3 regions of the Robertmurraya mesotrionivorans genome follow, and region 3 is predicted to be linked to each of the others. Evidence: riboswitches for the same ligand, from Rfam matches in the RefSeq annotation. Region 3 holds a riboswitch; each other region holds the start of a gene.
The links. A riboswitch is a leader RNA that binds a small molecule or an ion and turns the genes downstream of it on or off. The one in region 3 is predicted to bind S-adenosylmethionine.
Positions count from the first base shown of each region.

Region 1 (5,740 bases), on a different contig from region 3:
TGAAGGTGTAGGTGCATATCAAGCTGGAAAAATTGATGACAAGGGACTTTTAGAATTAGAACAGTTTGGCTGTCCAACATGTGGATCTTGTTCTGGTATGTTTACAGCAAACTCGATGAACTGTTTAGCAGAAGCCCTTGGATTGGCTCTTCCTGGTAATGGAACGATTTTAGCTGTAGCGCCTGAGCGTAGAGAATTCGTTAGGAAATCAGCAACTCAGTTAATGGAACTAATTGAAAAGGATATTAAGCCTCGTGATATCGTAACAGAAAAAGCAATTGACAATGCGTTTGCCCTTGATATGGCATTAGGTGGATCATCTAATACTGTACTTCACACATTAGCATTAGCTCATGAAGCAGAAATCGATTATCCAATCGGAAGAATCAATGAAGTAGCGGCTCGTGTTCCTCACTTGTCTAAGCTTGCTCCTGCTTCTGATGTGTTCATTGAAGATTTGCATGAAGCAGGTGGAGTTTCTGCGGTTCTAAATGAATTATCCAAGAAAGAAGGCGCCCTTCACTTGGATACATTAACAGTTACAGGAAAAACACTTGGTGAAAATATTGCTGGCTGTGATGTAAAGAACTATGATGTAATTCATTCCATTGATAATCCATTTAGTGAAAAGGGTGGACTTGCTGTATTATTTGGAAACCTCGCTCCAGATGGTGCCATCATTAAAACAGGTGGAATCACTGGTGGAAATCGTCATGAAGGACCTGCTGTTGTGTTTGATTCACAAGACGAAGCTCTTCACGGCATTGCGAACGGAAAAGTTAAAGAAGGCGACGTTGTAGTGATCCGTTACGAAGGACCAAAAGGTGGACCTGGTATGCCTGAAATGCTAGCCCCTACTTCTCAAATCATGGGAATGGGACTTGGCGCGAAGGTTGCTCTTGTAACAGATGGACGCTTCTCTGGTGCTTCACGTGGATTGTCTATCGGCCACGCATCACCGGAAGCTGCAGAAGGTGGACCATTAGCGTTTATCCAAAATGGAGATCAAATTGTAATCGATGTTGACGCTCGTTCCATGGACGTTGTTCTATCTGACGAAGAATGGGCAGAGCGTAAAGCAAACTGGAAAGGCTTTGAACCAAAGGTGAAAAAGGGTTATCTAGCTCGTTATTCGAAGCTTGTAACATCTGCTAGCACCGGTGGAGTTATGAAAATTTAATTTTTTTCACCCATTCACTTTTTGGTGGATGGGTGTTTTTATCTTTTTTTCAAAAAATTTCTCACTTACAGCCCCAGGTGTGTAAGCGTTCCCTCCTCTTCCCTCTATCAAAAACAGCTGTTGACACTTCTCACCTGTTAGATTTATGATTCATGTAACAAATTAATAAGACCTTTTACTTATCAAGAGTGACCGAGGGATTAGGCCCTATGACGTCCGGCAACCTCCATTTCATGGAACGGTGCCACTTCCTACAGAATGATTCCATTCTGAAAGATAAGTCGTATATATATAACGATGCCTCTTTCTGATTGGAAAGAGGCATTTTTGTATTTTCATAGCTTAAGGGGTGACAGAGATGATCGAAGTAAAAGACTTGGTGAAAGTCTATCAAACGAAAAAAGGTGAAGTAACCGGTGTGGACCATGTGTCACTTACCGTGAATAAAGGCGAGATTTTTGGAATTGTTGGCTATAGTGGTGCGGGCAAAAGTTCTTTGTTACGCTGTCTGAATTTATTAGAGGCTCCGACTTCAGGCGAAATTAAGATCGATGGTGTTTCCCTTACTTCTCTTGGGAAAAAGGAGCTTCGGAGCGCTCGTCAAAAAATCGGGATGATCTTCCAACACTTCTATCTCGTAAGCTCAAAGACGGTTTTTGAAAACGTAGCATTTGCTCTAAAAGCGGCTCATAAATCAAAGGCAGAAATTGATGCACGAGTAACAGAGCTACTTGAAATGGTCGGCTTGTCCGATAAACGTGATGTGTATCCGTCACAGCTAAGCGGTGGACAAAAGCAACGTGTAGGGATTGCGAGAGCATTAGCGAATAATCCCTCCGTTCTCCTTTGTGATGAAGCTACCTCTGCCCTAGACCCGAGCACGACCAAATCAATTTTATCTTTGTTAAAAAAGATTAACCAAGAGCTAGGGTTAACGATTGTACTGATCACACATGAGATGGAAGTCGTAAAAGAGATTTGTGACCGCATGGCGGTGATGCAGGATGGTCGAATTGTTGAGGAAGGTCAAGTGTATGATTTGTTCGCAAATCCGACATATGAACTTACGAAGGAATTCATCAGTACAATTCTTCAATTTGATTTACCAAAACACTTGCTAACTTCAAGCAAAGGAAAGATTGTGAAGATCCATTTCCGTGGGGTGATTGCTGAGGAATCAGTGATTTCAGATGCGCTACAGAAGTTCCAAGTGAAGGGCAATATTTTACACGGCAAAATCGAGTACATAAAAGAGACCCCTCTAGGGATTTTCATTATGGAGCTTACTGGAGATCATGCTGAAGTGGAAAAAGCCCTTCAATACATTACATCTCGAACAGAAAGCTTGGAGGTGATCAGAGATGCCGCTTAATAGCTTGATAGAGTTACTACCCGATTTAAACAAAGCCTTTTTTGAAACGATTTATATGGTGGGAATATCGATTGTGGTAGCCATGATTATCGGCTTGCCTGTGGGGGTACTATTATTTGTTACCGACCGTGGATTGTTTTTAGAGAATTCACTATTTAATCAGATTGTTGGATTTTTAGTGAACATGATTCGCTCGGTTCCGTTTATCATCTTGCTCATTGCCCTTTTGCCATTGGCAGACTTGATCGCTGGATCAACAATCGGGCCAACTGCCGCTTCTGTTTCACTCTCAGTAGCTGCGATTCCATTCTTTGCTAGATTGGTAGAACAGTCACTTCGTGAGATCGATAAGGGAGTCATCGAAGCAGCAGTCGCGGTCGGCGCTTCCCCGTGGATGATCATCAAGGAGGTTCTTCTTCCAGAGGCGAAACCAGGGATCATCCAAGGCGTGACCATTACGATTATTAGTTTAGTCGCATACTCTGCGATGGCTGGCATCGTTGGCGGCGGCGGTGTCGGAGATCTTGCTATCCGGTTCGGTTACTACCGATACGACAATACCGTCATGATCACCACCGTTATCATCCTAATCTGCTTAGTCCAGCTCATCCAATTTTTTGGTGACCGACTAGCAAAAGCAGTAAACAAAAGATAAATCACATGTAAGCACTGTCCACTCCAGACGGACAAAAATGCACCAACTGTCCACGAAGGGTGACAGACACCATAAAACTATTGGGGGAATATTTACGATGAGAAAGTTATTTTTGAGTTTTGTAATTTTGATTGCTATTGCGGCTCTTGCAGCTTGCGGTGGAAGTTCTGAGGAAGCTTCTTCTTCTGAGGAAAGTGCGACTACGAAAAAAGAAGTGAAAATTGGAGCAACATCTGGTCCATACAGCGACATGGTATCAAACGCGATTAAGCCGTTATTAGAGGAAAAAGGCTATGAAGTAGAAGTAGTAGAATTCAGTGACTATGTTCAACCAAACCTTGCGTTATCAAAAGGTGACCTTGATGCAAACCTATTCCAGCACAAAATCTACATGGAAAACTTTGCAAAAGAAAATAAGATTGAACTTTCTGATGTGATTTCAGTACCAACCGCACCAATGGGAATCTACTCTAAGACGTTTACTTCTATCGATGAGATCGCTGATGGCGCTGCTATTGCGATTCCTAATGACCCAACAAATGCAGCACGTGCTTTCTTAATTTTAGAAGACCTCGGTTTAATTACATTAAATGCTGATGCTAACCCATTAACCGTTTCTGAAAAAGACGTAGAAAACAACGTAAAAAATCTTGTATTCCAACCAATTGAAGCAGCTCAACTTCCACGTGCAGTTGATAGTGTAGACCTTGCTGCTGTACCAGGAAATTTCGCATTAGCGGCAAAAATGGACTTACTAGACGCATTACAGCTTGAAAACATGCTCGACCAATACCGTAACCGTGTGGTAGTAGATACAAAGAATATTGATAGTCAATTTGCGAAAGATCTGAAAGAAGTCGTAGAATCGGAAGAATTTGAAGCTATTATCGATGAAGATTTCCAAGGCTTCGGAAAACCGGAATGGATGGTAAATCGCTAATTGGAGAACTCAAAAACAACGCCGTTTTTCCGGCGTTGTTTTTAATAGAAAAGATTGAGGACAGTGACAAAATTAGAAGTTCGTGGTGCTCCCTCCTATTATGCATGTTATGAGGGTTCGTTAAACGACCTAGAAAATTTACTTCTCTCCAATTCAATTAATCATTGCTTAGTGATTCATGGAGAAGAATCTTGGAAAGCAGCATCATCCTATATACCAGAAATATCCAATGTAGAGCTTACCTTTGTTCCCTATCATGGTGAGTGCTCATTACATGAAGTACAAAGAATCTCAACGATAGCCAATGGCACAAGTATCGACGCTATTATTGGAATAGGAGGAGGGAAAGTACTAGATCTTACAAAGGCAGTGGCACACGAAACAAACACTGAAGCCATTCTCATCCCGACACTTGCCTCCACCTGCTCTGCTTGGACACCATTGAGTGTGTTTTATACAGACAAAGGTGAATTCACTCATTACACCATTTTTCCGAAAAGCACACTTATTGTTTTAATTGAACCTAGTATCATTCTTCATTCACCGGTTAAGTATGTCCGAGCAGGAATTGCAGACACATTAGCCAAATGGTACGAAGCCGATGTGTTAGTACGTGAATTACAAGATCTACCGCTACCTGTAAAAATTGCCCATCAAAGTGCAAGACTATGTCAGATTGTTTTACTAGAACATAGCCAAGCTGCATTAGAGGCGATGGAAGCAAAAACATCGTCTCCTGCTTTTCTTCAAGTAATTGAAGCAATCATCGCAGCAGGTGGCATGGTCGGTGGCTTCGGAGACCGTTATGGGAGAATCGCTGCTGCCCACTCTGTACATAATGGACTAACGGTTGCACCGGAAACTCATCATCTTCTTCACGGTGAAAAGGTAGCATACGGCATTCTAGTTCAGCTTGTACTCGAGGGAAATTTAGAAGAGGTTGCCTCTCTTCTTTCTTTTTATCAATCCCTAAAGCTTCCTATTTTACTAAGGGATCTTGGATTATTTAACTCTGAAAAACTTACGCCTATCGCCGAGAGAACGGTAGCGTCTGGTGAGTCCATTCATTACTTGGAGAAAAACTATACTTCAGACGATATATTAACCGCTATTCTAACACTTGAATCATTTGTTCATCCCCTTTTCTAACAGGACAACGGGGATTTTTTTCAAGGGAAATGTATCCAAATAGAACTTTTTTATTCAATGTTCACAAAATGTTACCAACTATTATTATCAATTTTTAGTACCTAGTAATATATATCACATCATTTTCCCATACTACATGCTAGAATCTAATGGAGATTAAAAGAAATGGGTGATAATCATGAATTTTCCTCAGTTAAAAATCGGACATATGCTTCCGAAAGCTCCGATTATTCAAGGTGGCATGGGTGTAGGAATTTCCCTTAGCAAGCTTGCATCTGCTGTTGCAAATGCAGGTGGAATTGGCATAATTTCGGGTACAGGGATTTCCGTTGAAGAAATGAGAAACCATATTCGTCAAGCGAAGGCGCTTGTGAAAAAGGATGCAGGATATATTGGTGTAAATGTGTTATTTGCAATGAATGACTTTGCAGAGAAAATGAAGGC
Region 1 is NZ_JBPCCH010000004.1:14,814-20,553, reverse strand. Features, by position in the region: gene ilvD (dihydroxy-acid dehydratase) at 1-1,180, shown strand, start outside; SAM riboswitch class I at 1,357-1,463, shown strand; gene ACRX5O_RS08530 (methionine ABC transporter ATP-binding protein) at 1,539-2,552, shown strand; gene ACRX5O_RS08525 (methionine ABC transporter permease) at 2,542-3,207, shown strand; gene ACRX5O_RS08520 (MetQ/NlpA family ABC transporter substrate-binding protein) at 3,305-4,147, shown strand; gene ACRX5O_RS08515 (iron-containing alcohol dehydrogenase family protein) at 4,211-5,296, shown strand; gene ACRX5O_RS08510 (NAD(P)H-dependent flavin oxidoreductase) at 5,475-5,740, shown strand, end outside.
Region 1: another riboswitch for S-adenosylmethionine. It lies ahead of ACRX5O_RS08530 (methionine ABC transporter ATP-binding protein); the one in region 3 lies ahead of mtnK (S-methyl-5-thioribose kinase).

Region 2 (5,740 bases), on a different contig from region 3:
CCAGAAAGATTTTGAACTTTTGTTTCTTCAGAAGGTGTCTTTATTCCAAGACGATTGATCATTGCTTTTGCAACTAACTTTTCTTTTTTGCGATCCAAGAAGTTTAATTCCTTTGAAAAACGTCCTAAATTCACTACGGTTAAATTTGATTCAACTGATTCATATACAAGAATACCTTCTTTTCGGCGCTCTTCAGGGACCAAGGCAAATCCATTCTTAACAGCTTCATAAGGATTTTTAACGCTAACCCTTTTTCCGTTAACCTTGACTTCTCCTGCCATTAATTTGCCTTCAGCCCCGAATAGGACTTTACAGAACTCGGTCTTACCGGCACCTACAAGCCCAGCGATTCCCACAATCTCTCCTGCTCTGACTTTCATGCTGAAATCTTTAATCTTATCTCTATCTGTAAGTCCTTTTACCTCAAGGAATGTGTCTCCAATGGTCATGAATTTATCAGGAAACTGTTCACCGAGTTTTTGGCCAAGCATATGCTCCACTACTTTGTTTTGGGTGGTATCCGAAATTCTCTGTCTCTCGACTACTTCCCCATTTCTCATAATCGTTATTTCATCACAAATCTCAAAAATCTCTGGAAGTCGGTGTGATATGAAAATAATTCCAACACCACGTCTTTTTAATTCTTGTACTATACGAAATAATTCATTTGTTTCTGTATGGCTAAGAGGTGCTGTCGGCTCATCCAAAATGAGAAATTTACATTCTTTCGACACGGCTCTCGCGATTAGGACCATTTGTTTTTCTGCCAATGTCAATTCACTTACTAGTTTCTTAGTAGGAAGATTCAAATTCATTTCCGATAGGATGGTGGCCGCTTTCACATGCAGGCTTTTCCAATTGACCCATTGCTTCTTTCCCATGTTATGTACCGTGTCCATTAACATGATATTTTCAGCAACCGTTAAATAAGGGATCAGCGCTGTATCCACTTCCTGATATACAATTTGAATTCCTGAATCCATGGCACTCTTGGGGGAACGAATGGAAAGAGGCTGTCCATTCATTGTGATTTCACCAGTATAGTGGTCGTATGCCCCTGAAAGAACCTTCATCAGCGTTGATTTCCCAGCACCGTTGGCTCCGATTAAGGCATGAGTTTTCCCGCTTTCAACCGAAAAGTCCACCTCATTTAATGCTTTTACACCGGGAAATTCAATTGAGACATTCTTCATCTCTAAAGTGGTCATTGTAACCGTCCTTTCAAAGAAACACTCTCTTTATCTTGTGAAAAGAGAGTGTCTATCAATAAGTCCCTTACTTCTGATAGTGTTCCTTCAACGTCGTCATCCAGTCTTCTTCAAATTCCGTCGATTGGCCCCATCCTTCAATGATTTCAGTTAGATTGACCATATTAACAGGATCTTTTGATTTCTGAAGATCTTCTTGAGAGATAAGTGAAGCTTCCAAATCATAAGTTTGTGGTGTTTCCTCGCCTGCTAATTTCTTCGCAAGTATTCTCATATTTACTGCACCAATCAACTTAGGATCAACAGCTGCCGTATATCTCCAAGCACTGCCTTCTCTTTGGATTTCCTGCAAATCAGCATTTGAAACATCGATTCCATAGATTTTAACTTCTTCTCTGCCAGCTTCTTTTAACGCGCGAGCTGCACCGATAGCAAAAGCATCCCATGTTGCAAAAATCGCATCAAGTTCACCCTTAGGGTATTTATTCAGCATCGCGGCAACAGCATTTTGGGTTTGAACACTCGTATCAGCTGCTGCCACCCCAAAGCGCTCCACTTCTTTAATTCCAGGATTTTTTGCTAATACATCTTCATAAACTTTATTTCGTCTAACCATCGGCGGGAATCCGTCTACCCATAGGTATGCAATATTGGCTTCCCCTTTTGTTTCCTTTACTAATTGGTCCAATGATAGAGTAGCTAACGCTTCATCATCTTGTGATACAAGAGTAACACCGTCAACACTAGTTAAATTTGCATTCGAGTCAAATGCGACTACGCCCTTTCCTGCGTCAACAATTTTCTGTATGTCATTAACGGTAGCATCATCATCACCGTGAGAAATAATAAATCCATCATAATCTTGATTTAACGCTTGGTTAATCGCATCATGAAATTTCGCTGTATCTCCATTTGCAGTAAATACATCCACTTGGAAACCGAAAGCTTCACCTTCTTGTTTCGCACCAGCTAAGAATTGAGCTGTGTGATCGTCCCCGCCAATTTTACGAATAACTTTGATTTTCGGCTGGTCTCCATTTGCAAAGCGTTCAGGTACACCTTCAATCGGTGTGTTTGATCCTGTTGCTTCCTTTGTTTCTCCCCCTGATGCACAGCCTGTAAGCAAAAGTGTTGCAGCGATTGCTGATACAAATGTACTTCTTAAAAAGTTCTTCTTCATGTTTTTTTCTCCCCTTTTTGTTTTCTATGCCTTCTTACCAACGTTGCTCTTAGGAGAGTTTTTTTATTAGGCTGTTAAAATTTTACTGAAGCGCAAATCAATAGCCCAGTTTAACACCGCCTAAAATATAAAAAACCTCTCCAGAAAAGAGAGGTTTCATCACAAAATAAGGACTACTCCTCTCTTATCTCTCAAAACAATTTCTTGTTTTGCAGGATTTAGCACCAATTCCAAACGGAACGGTTGCTGGGCGTCATCGGGCCAGTCCCTCTGCCACTCTTGATAAGAGAACGTATTTATTCATTTACTTTAATAAAGTATAAAACTTAATTTAATATTCTATTAACAAATTGTCAATAGTATTTTCTAAATATTTTTAATAGAGATATTTTTCCAAAGACAGCCAGAATAACTTCTGCCCATGTATTAAGTTCATCAAAAGTCCCCACTTTACTCTAATAAAGATTCTCACCGTCTACGACGAATTGGTGAACTATAGCTAAATTGAAAGCTATAATTAACACAAACGAAATTAGGTGAATTCGTTATTATGTGATACACTTTATTTACCATTTGATTTACTTTCTTACATTGTGCCCTGCTCATTCAGTGAGTGGGGATCCTTGTTATTTAAAAGAAAAAACAGACTCTAAAAAGAGCCTGCTTAGTTTGTTTTTATTATTAAGCTTTACGTACGTTAGCTGCTTGAGCTCCACGTTGACCTTGCTCAACGTCAAAAGTAACTGCTTGACCTTCGTCTAAAGATTTAAAACCGTCCCCTTGGATAGCTGAGAAATGAACGAATACGTCTTCTCCGGCTTCACGCTCGATAAATCCGAAACCTTTTTCTGCGTTAAACCATTTTACTTTACCTTGTTCCATTTTGTTTCCTCCTGCTGTGTGCTTTGCACACAATGTGTTACTATCCTTGGACTCAGTGATCATCAAGACGAAAAGTTAATCTTATACTATCCTTTACACCGAACAAAAATAATTCTACTAAAGTTTAACATTTTTTATAAGTATTTGCAAGAAGACAACTGACTTATAATTTCTCTGAAAACTACCTCTTTAAGTATATCAACAAAAAAGAGTGTCAATCCTTCTGGAATCACACCCCGATTCGAGACTATTTTTAACATCTTACATATTTGCGTTTGAAACCAAGCTTCCCTCTATCCATTTCTTTTTGAATACTTTCGTATGCGTTTAGTAAACTACTTTTTTTACTGTCCCGTTTGACTTCTACAATTCCTATTTCCTTCGAGATCTCGACTGCCTTTTCATGTTGCGGCAAATAGGAAATTCCCACGGTGTATACGAAATTATTCATAGCGGATTTGGTTCGTTCTGGCGAATCATGAATCGAACTTTTCACAGTATCAAGCATATTGGATATCTTGCTTTCGGAAAATTCTTTGTCTTTGCGATTCCCTAACATCCAGCAGTAGCAACTCCATCCGGCAGACATTCTCAACTCGTCACCACTTGCGATCCATTTATCAGCTACTTCTTGTGCAATATCTGACTCTGATAAAGTTACTGCTACCACATAATCGGAAAGCATATAAAAATACGCTCCATCCATCCAACGATCAAAATCCGACTCAGTCATGGCTTTTGGGTCTGCAATAATGCCAGCAAAGTACATTGCATCGTAGTTACCCGTAGCATAAAGCTCATCAGCTAAATCTTGATTGATTTTTATTTTCTTTGCGATTGGTTTCATAGCACCTGTAGCTACGCCAAAAAGTGGCTCGTGCGCACCATTAGATATGTACATTTTTTTAGTTCGTTCCTTACCGAGGGCTTCAAGCTCCTGCATCACTGTTTCGAAATCCATAGCTTTGTACTTCCTTCCTAAAAATTAGCCTTTTAATAATAACCAACTAATATACTTTATTGAGTCTTCCATACATCTCAATCTTACCATTCCTTGAATCAAAAACAGAATAATACATTTATTTTCTCCATACAAAAAAGAGAACATAAAGCATTCCCAATACAAAGTAGTTACTGGTAATAGATTAGCTTCTCACAATTCCTAATTTGAAACCGATAAACAAAGTAACATGAAACCAATAAGAAGCAACCAAGACCGAATAGATTGAAAGAACATCCAACGTTTTCTTATCTCCATCCAATCAGGGGGAGGATGATCAGCATCCCATTGTTTAATTTCTTTGTTAATTGGAACATTATATTTAATAGTTATTACGGTTGCTAAAATAAACATCACGGCAGAAGCAATACGGATAGTAAGTTCGAAACCTCCAATTTCATTAGTAAATAATGCGTATATTACGGTTAGAATTACACTTAAAGGCATTAATATCGGCATAATAATTCCATATGTTTTCAGTGAATCTTGTTCAAAACGTATATGGTACTTTTGCGGTAAATGACGGATAACTGGATGTACTAAGGCAAATGAAGTAAACTCAGCACAAGCAGTGAATCCAGCTATTATCAATGTAATAAAACCTAAAAAATCCAAATTAATTATCTCCTAAAAATTTAATTAATGATATGCTGCTTATCGAATGTTCTTGTGCGAGCCGTCACAGGAGGGCATTTTTTGAGATAGTCCACAAGTGCAATCCTTTAATCCCTTTCCACTGAGAATTTTCTCCATACAATTTTCAACCCTTGACACTCGAGTTTTGGATTGTTTCGGTTGAGAAAAATAAAGAATGTATGCTCTTTGCCGTCCCGGCGTCAATGCTTCAAAAGCAGTTTTCAAGTCTGGTGTTTCATCGAATTTATTTTGAAGTTCTTCTGGAATGATGAATTCTGTATTCTTTTTTAAAGTCACTTCCAAACCGGCTTTTTCAACTTCAATGGCTTCAAGAATGTATTCTTTCAAAATGGGTTCTAGTTCAACTATTTCTTGAAGATTGGTGAATCGAATCTGGCGTGCCGCCTGTACATTCGCGGTTTGTTGGACAAGAATTCCATGGGGATCTTTTAATAAGGCACCTTTGTGAAACAGAAGCGCACAATATTCTTTAAATCCATGTATTAAAACGATGTTTTTTTTCTCAAACGTATAACACGGATGCATCCACTTAAACTCTTCAGTCAGATCACAGTCAAGAACAATATGTCTCAACCTCTCAGATTCTTCCTTCCATTTTTTAGTTTTACTTAAATAATCATCAACTTTTGGATTCATTCTACTATTTGCCATCAAGGTACCTCTTTTCAATTTTCGATCGGCTGCTATGCTATTCGTTTATAGGACTTTCACGAAGGGAGATTTAGTTGCCACGATACTCCAAATCGATCATTTAGCCAACCAAACCTTTGACTAAAACCATAGTCCCCAATTGGCATAAGCGCTTGTCCACCC
Region 2 is NZ_JBPCCH010000022.1:2,469-8,208, reverse strand. Features, by position in the region: gene ACRX5O_RS21350 (sugar ABC transporter ATP-binding protein) at 1-1,208, opposite strand, end outside; gene ACRX5O_RS21345 (sugar ABC transporter substrate-binding protein) at 1,276-2,388, opposite strand; SAM riboswitch class I at 2,570-2,677, opposite strand; gene ACRX5O_RS21340 (cold-shock protein) at 3,070-3,270, opposite strand; gene ACRX5O_RS21335 (DNA alkylation repair protein) at 3,524-4,231, opposite strand; gene ACRX5O_RS21330 (anthrone oxygenase family protein) at 4,433-4,885, opposite strand; gene ACRX5O_RS21325 (YdeI/OmpD-associated family protein) at 4,925-5,578, opposite strand; gene ACRX5O_RS21320 (VOC family protein) at 5,635-5,740, opposite strand, start outside.
Region 2: another riboswitch for S-adenosylmethionine. It lies ahead of ACRX5O_RS21345 (sugar ABC transporter substrate-binding protein); the one in region 3 lies ahead of mtnK (S-methyl-5-thioribose kinase).

Region 3 (5,740 bases):
TTATAGAACCTCAGTATGGAGATGCATTCAAAACGGGGTTAATTGAAGTGAAACAAGATGAAGAAACGAAAAAGCTCAAGGTGAAAATTCCGCCTTTACGAGCTTTGACGACAAAGCCAAAGAGACTAGCATCAGGACATGGTGCTTGTCCTGGGTGTGGAATCTTCCCAGGTCTCGAGCTATTCTTTAAAGGAATAGAAGGGGATGTGGTGGTTTTATTCCAAACAGGCTGTGCATATGTTGTCACAACTGCGTATCCACATTCATCTCATAAGCAAACCATGATTCACAATTTATTCCAAAATGGTCCTGCAACTTTATCAGGAACACTTGAAGCATTTTTAGAGTTAAAGGAAAGAGGAGAAGTACCGGTTTCAGATGATGTCACGTATGTGATGATTACTGGTGACGGTGGGATGGACATTGGTATGGGTTCTGCAATTGGAACGGCCTTAAGAAATCATAAACTGATTATGCTTGAGTATGATAATGAAGGATATATGAATACTGGGTCACAAATGTCTTATTCTACTCCAATGGGTCATATGACAAGCACAACCAATGTAGGAAAAGCACAGCAAGGAAAGGCATTCCACCATAAAGATACCGCACAAATAATGGCGTCAACGAATATACCGTATGTGTTTACTGGTACAGAGGCATTTCCACAAGATTTGATAAAAAAAGCGGCAAAGGCACAGTGGTATGCTCAAAATGTGGGAACAGTTTATGGAAAGATCTTAATTACTTGCCCACTAAACTGGAAGTCTGAGGAAAGATTTGGTCAAACCATTATGGAAGCTGCTGTAAATTCATGCTTCTTTCCTTTATATGAAGTGGAACAAGGGGAAACGACCATTACGTACAATCCGGAAGATAAGAAAAAGCGTATACCATTGTCAGATTGGTTAGCCTATATGGGTAAAACCAAACACTTACTGAAAGAAGAAAACAAACCAATGCTAGATGATTTTGGTAAGGAAATTGAAGCGAGATGGCAACGTCTGAAGGCAAAGCACGAAAATCCATTATTATAATAAGAAGGAGCAAAGTTAACTACTTTGCTCCTTTTACTTTTAGGTTCGAAATATTTTTACAATTTTTATTTTAAATTCATAGTGGAGAAAGGTACACAGCAAATTAAGATATAGAACTAAGAGAAAATGAAAAAGTTCGCTTTCATTAGAAAGCGTTCTTTTTTCCTATAGAGGAGTTTTGGGAATAGTGTAGAATTCATAATTAAGAAGTTCCTTTATAAGGAGAGATACCGTGAATACGTTCCTTTCAAGTATAGGTATGGAGAATGTGCGAATCAATCAAATGAAGAAAAATAATATAGAGATACCAATTGAGGATCTGTTTAAATCATTTTTTATAGAATCGCTTGATGCGATTATTTTCTGGAATGAAAATATGAGTGTCATTGATGCAAACGATGCAGCCTGTCGCTTATTTGAATGTAGCCTTGATATATTAAAGCAATATCCTATTGATACTTTTGTGTACGAAAAGGATGAAAAGTATTATGCTATCATACAGGACTTAAACATAAGAGGATCCATTCGAGACGAATTACTATTTCAAATGTACAATGGTCAAATGAAATATCTTGAGTTTTCTACCAAGCTTTTTGTCGTTGATGGATATCATATGACCATTTTTAGAAATGTGACTGAACGGTACCAAATGGAAAAAAAACTAAGAGTGAGTGAGCAAAAATTCCGAAAGATTTTTGAAGGCTCTCTTGACGGAATGTTATTATGGGATGAAAATCAAAGAATTATTGATGTGAATCCTGCCGGTGAAAAGTACTTGAAAGCAAATAAATATGAAGTTGTCGGAAAAACAATGCGTGATTTGCTGATCAATTGTCATTTCCCAGATGACGAGTTAAATGAAGTTACAAAAAATCTCATGATTGAAGGTCATGCAACAGGTACGTTAACATTAACGACAAGAAGTGGGAAGACTTTGCATTATGAGTATTCCACGAAGCAAAATGTAGTAAGCAACCTAAGTTTAACAACCTTCAGGGATGTTACGGAAAAGCTAGAAATGGAGGCAAATCTTCATAAATCTGATACCCTTAGTGTAATCGGTCAGTTGGCAGCTGGAGTTGCACATGAAATTCGTAATCCTATGACTGCATTGAAAGGGTTTATTCAGCTTTTAGAAGACTCTAGTGAAGGAAAGCATCCCATGTATTTTGATGTGATTTCAACTGAACTGAATCGTATTGACGCGATAATAAATGAATTTTTAATTTTAGCTAAACCACAAGCGATTAAATTTGTGGAGCATAGTATCACTCAGATCATGTCTGAAACAGTCAATCTATTAAGTGCCCAAGCAGTTTTGTACAATGTTCAGTTCCTCCTTCATTATGATGATGATTTACCAACATTAATCTGCGAGCCTAATCAGCTGAAAAAGGTCTTTATTAATATGATTAAAAATGGCATAGAAGTTATGCCGAGCGGTGGATTTATCACGATTTCAATGAATCCAACAACAGATAATCGGATACATATTTCCATAAAGGATGAAGGCTATGGCATACCGGAGGAAAAACTGAAAAAACTCGGTCAGCCGTTCTATACGACAAAGGAGAGGGGAACAGGCCTAGGTCTTATGGTTTCTTATCGGATTATAGAGGAGCACGAGGGTACGATTAAAGTCGAAAGTGAAGTTGGTAAAGGGACGGTTTTTCATGTGTATTTACCAGTCGGAAAATAAAGGTGGGTTCATGTATGAATAGATGGTATGGAACGGTTGAATCGCAGTTAGGGACTATTTATATAGTAGTAGAAAATGGACTAGTATCGGCCGTTCATATTGGAGAAGAGGATTTTCAGGAGCACGAAAGAGGTCAGCAGACGATCCTTTCACTTGAAAATGAACTGGTAAAAGAAGCAGTGAAGCAAATGGAGGATTACTTTTCAAAGAGAAGAAAGGACTTTGATTTGCCACTTCAAATGGAAGGTACTGAGTTTCAGCGGTCTGTTTGGAAGGTCCTTTACTCGATTCCATTTGGAACAACATACAGCTATCAGGAAGTAGCAGAAAAGATTGGAAATAGTAAAGCGGTCCGTGCGATCGGACAGGCGAATAAAGCAAACCGTCTTCCTATTATCATTCCATGCCATAGAGTTATAGGGAAAAATAAGAAGCTAACAGGCTATGCAGGAACACGTATAGATATAAAGGAAAAGCTCCTTACATTAGAAGGAGCTGGCTTTAAACAATAGTAAGATTACGAGTAGAGAAACCTTCTACTCGTATTTTTTTGAGTTTAAAAATGTAACTAACTCTTCAATGGATGTGAATTCATTACGCTTAAGAATTAATTCTCTACCTAACGCTAATGATTTTTCTTTCGCTGTAATTCGTTCCTTTTCATCCGAAAGACCATCCAAGTCTGCAACATGGGCAAGACCGATTGTTCTTCTTATAAGTTCACATCCAGCAAAACCAACCGCATCCTGAAAGTATTTTTGTAGAGTAGAAGAAAGGAAACCATCAATACGTGCAAATGGTTCTAAATTGTCATGTTCCCATAGAACTGAAAATTGATTTTCATACACATTCCAGAATGTTCTTACATGTGAGTATACCGCATCGGATTTTTCCTCGAAGGCAATTGCTTGGAACAATAAATTGGCAATTACTTGCCCTATATCAAAACCGACAGGACCAAAGTAAGCAAATTCCGGGTCAATTACTTTTGTTTCTTCCTTCGAAACAAATAAACTGCCTGTATGAAGATCGCCATGTAAAAGTGCCTCTGCTTCCGTTAAAAAGCTTTTTCTCAGTAACGCTACTTGAAGTTTTAACTCTGTATCATTCCATAGTTTTTCAACTGTTGAAGTGAGCTGTGGTTCAAAATCATTTGTTTCTGCATCAAAGTAAGGATCTGAGAAAATTAGATCCTCAGTAATTTTACATAATTCTGGGTTAATAAATTTTCCAACAAGCTCTTTCTTTTGGCCCTTATCCAAACCAAACTCCGATGTGAAAAAAGTTGTATTGGCTAAGTATGTTCCAAGATGACTTGCAAGCAGGGGATATTCGTTTCCATCAATTAACCCTTTTCTGGCGATAGTCAAATGAGATAAATCTTCCATAATCGTTATAGCTAACACTTCGTTCGTATAATACACTTCAGGAACAAATTCTGGAGCGTGCTTTTTAAATAGTTTTAATGCTTCTGCTTCAATAGTTGCTCGTTTTATAGTGAGTGGCCATGACTCTCCTACTACTTTTGCATATGGAAGAGCTTGTTTTATAATGATGCCTTTTCCATCTTGATCTTTAATATGAAAAACTAAATTTAAGTTTCCATCTCCTATTTCTGTACACGATAGAGTACTATTTTCGGAGAATAAATTTCTCTCTTTTGCTAGTGAGATGGCTGTTTCTTCTGTTAATGGTTGATAGGTTTCTTGTACTACTGTTGACATAATGATTATCCTCCTATTGCATAAAAAAACCTCTTTCTGCTAGAAAGAGGTTTGAGGCTTTAGTCAACAAACCTCTTATCTACCAGAAAGGAAATTTCTTTCTGTTGGAATTAGCACCGTGCCTTACGGATTCATCCGGCGCTAAATTGATAGCGCCCCATTTCACAATGGTATTACGGTCGGTTGCTGGGCTTCATCGGGCCAAATCCCTCTGCCTACTCTTGATAAGAGATGTAATTTTCAGTTAATATTCACTGATGAGAATCATATCAGCATAGTGTTAAAGTTGTCAATAGTTTTTAATATAAGTCTGTCCGACGGTCTGAAAATATCGGAATCGTGTTGCGGACTTTCTTCACTTCTGCCAAATCAATTTGACCAGTAACAATGGATTCAAGTTCGTCTCCCTCTGCAATTACTTCTCCCCAAGGATTAATAATCAATGAATGACCAGCAAATACATTGTCGGGATCTGAGCCAGAACGATTGCATGCTATGACAAAGCATTGATTTTCAATAGCTCTAGCAATTAATAAAGATCTCCAATGATTCAAACGAGGGAGAGGCCATTCAGCAACAACCACGATGGTCTCCGCTCCTTCTGTCGTATGAGCACGAATCCATTCAGGAAAGCGAATATCATAGCAAATCAATCCTGCAAACAAATGATTGCCGAGCGCAAAAATCCCTTTTGTACTTCCTGATTGAAGATGTTCGTGCTCGTTCATCAGCTTAAAAAGATGCGCTTTGCTGTATGTGGAAACAAGTTCTCCTTCATTATTTATGACAAGCAGTGTGTTATACACACCGTTGTTTTCTTGAGAAGCAACAGATCCACCAACTATATGCACACGATGTTGTTTAGCTAATTTCTGCAAAAATTCAATGCTCTTTTTTGCTTCCACGTCTGCAAGAACATCGAGGCGGGTTAAATCATAACCTGTTGTCCATAACTCTGGAAGAATGACTAAGTCAGGTTTTTCAGCCATTGCTGACTCTATTAATCTTTCCGCTTTTTGAAAGTTTTCTTCTACATTTCCAAAGCTTATGTCCATCTGAATACAGGAAACTCTCATAAGAAACCACCTTTTCTAAAAAAATATTAGTAAAAATACTTTACAAGTTGTCATTTACGATATACATTTGTGACTAGTTTTTCAATATAAAAATTGCCAATTACCCGAATATATAAAGTAGGTGGAAAAATGATGATATATCCTCAATCAAAATTATTAAAAAGCTTACCTAAACAATTCTTCGCTTCACTTGTTGCAAAAGTA
Region 3 is NZ_JBPCCH010000007.1:116,861-122,600, forward strand. Features, by position in the region: gene ACRX5O_RS13350 (thiamine pyrophosphate-dependent enzyme) at 1-1,037, shown strand, start outside; gene ACRX5O_RS13355 (PAS domain-containing sensor histidine kinase) at 1,270-2,736, shown strand; gene ACRX5O_RS13360 (methylated-DNA--[protein]-cysteine S-methyltransferase) at 2,751-3,248, shown strand; gene mtnK (S-methyl-5-thioribose kinase) at 3,273-4,460, opposite strand; SAM riboswitch class I at 4,533-4,691, opposite strand; gene ACRX5O_RS13370 (carbon-nitrogen family hydrolase) at 4,760-5,536, opposite strand; gene ACRX5O_RS13375 (pyridoxal phosphate-dependent aminotransferase) at 5,666-5,740, shown strand, end outside.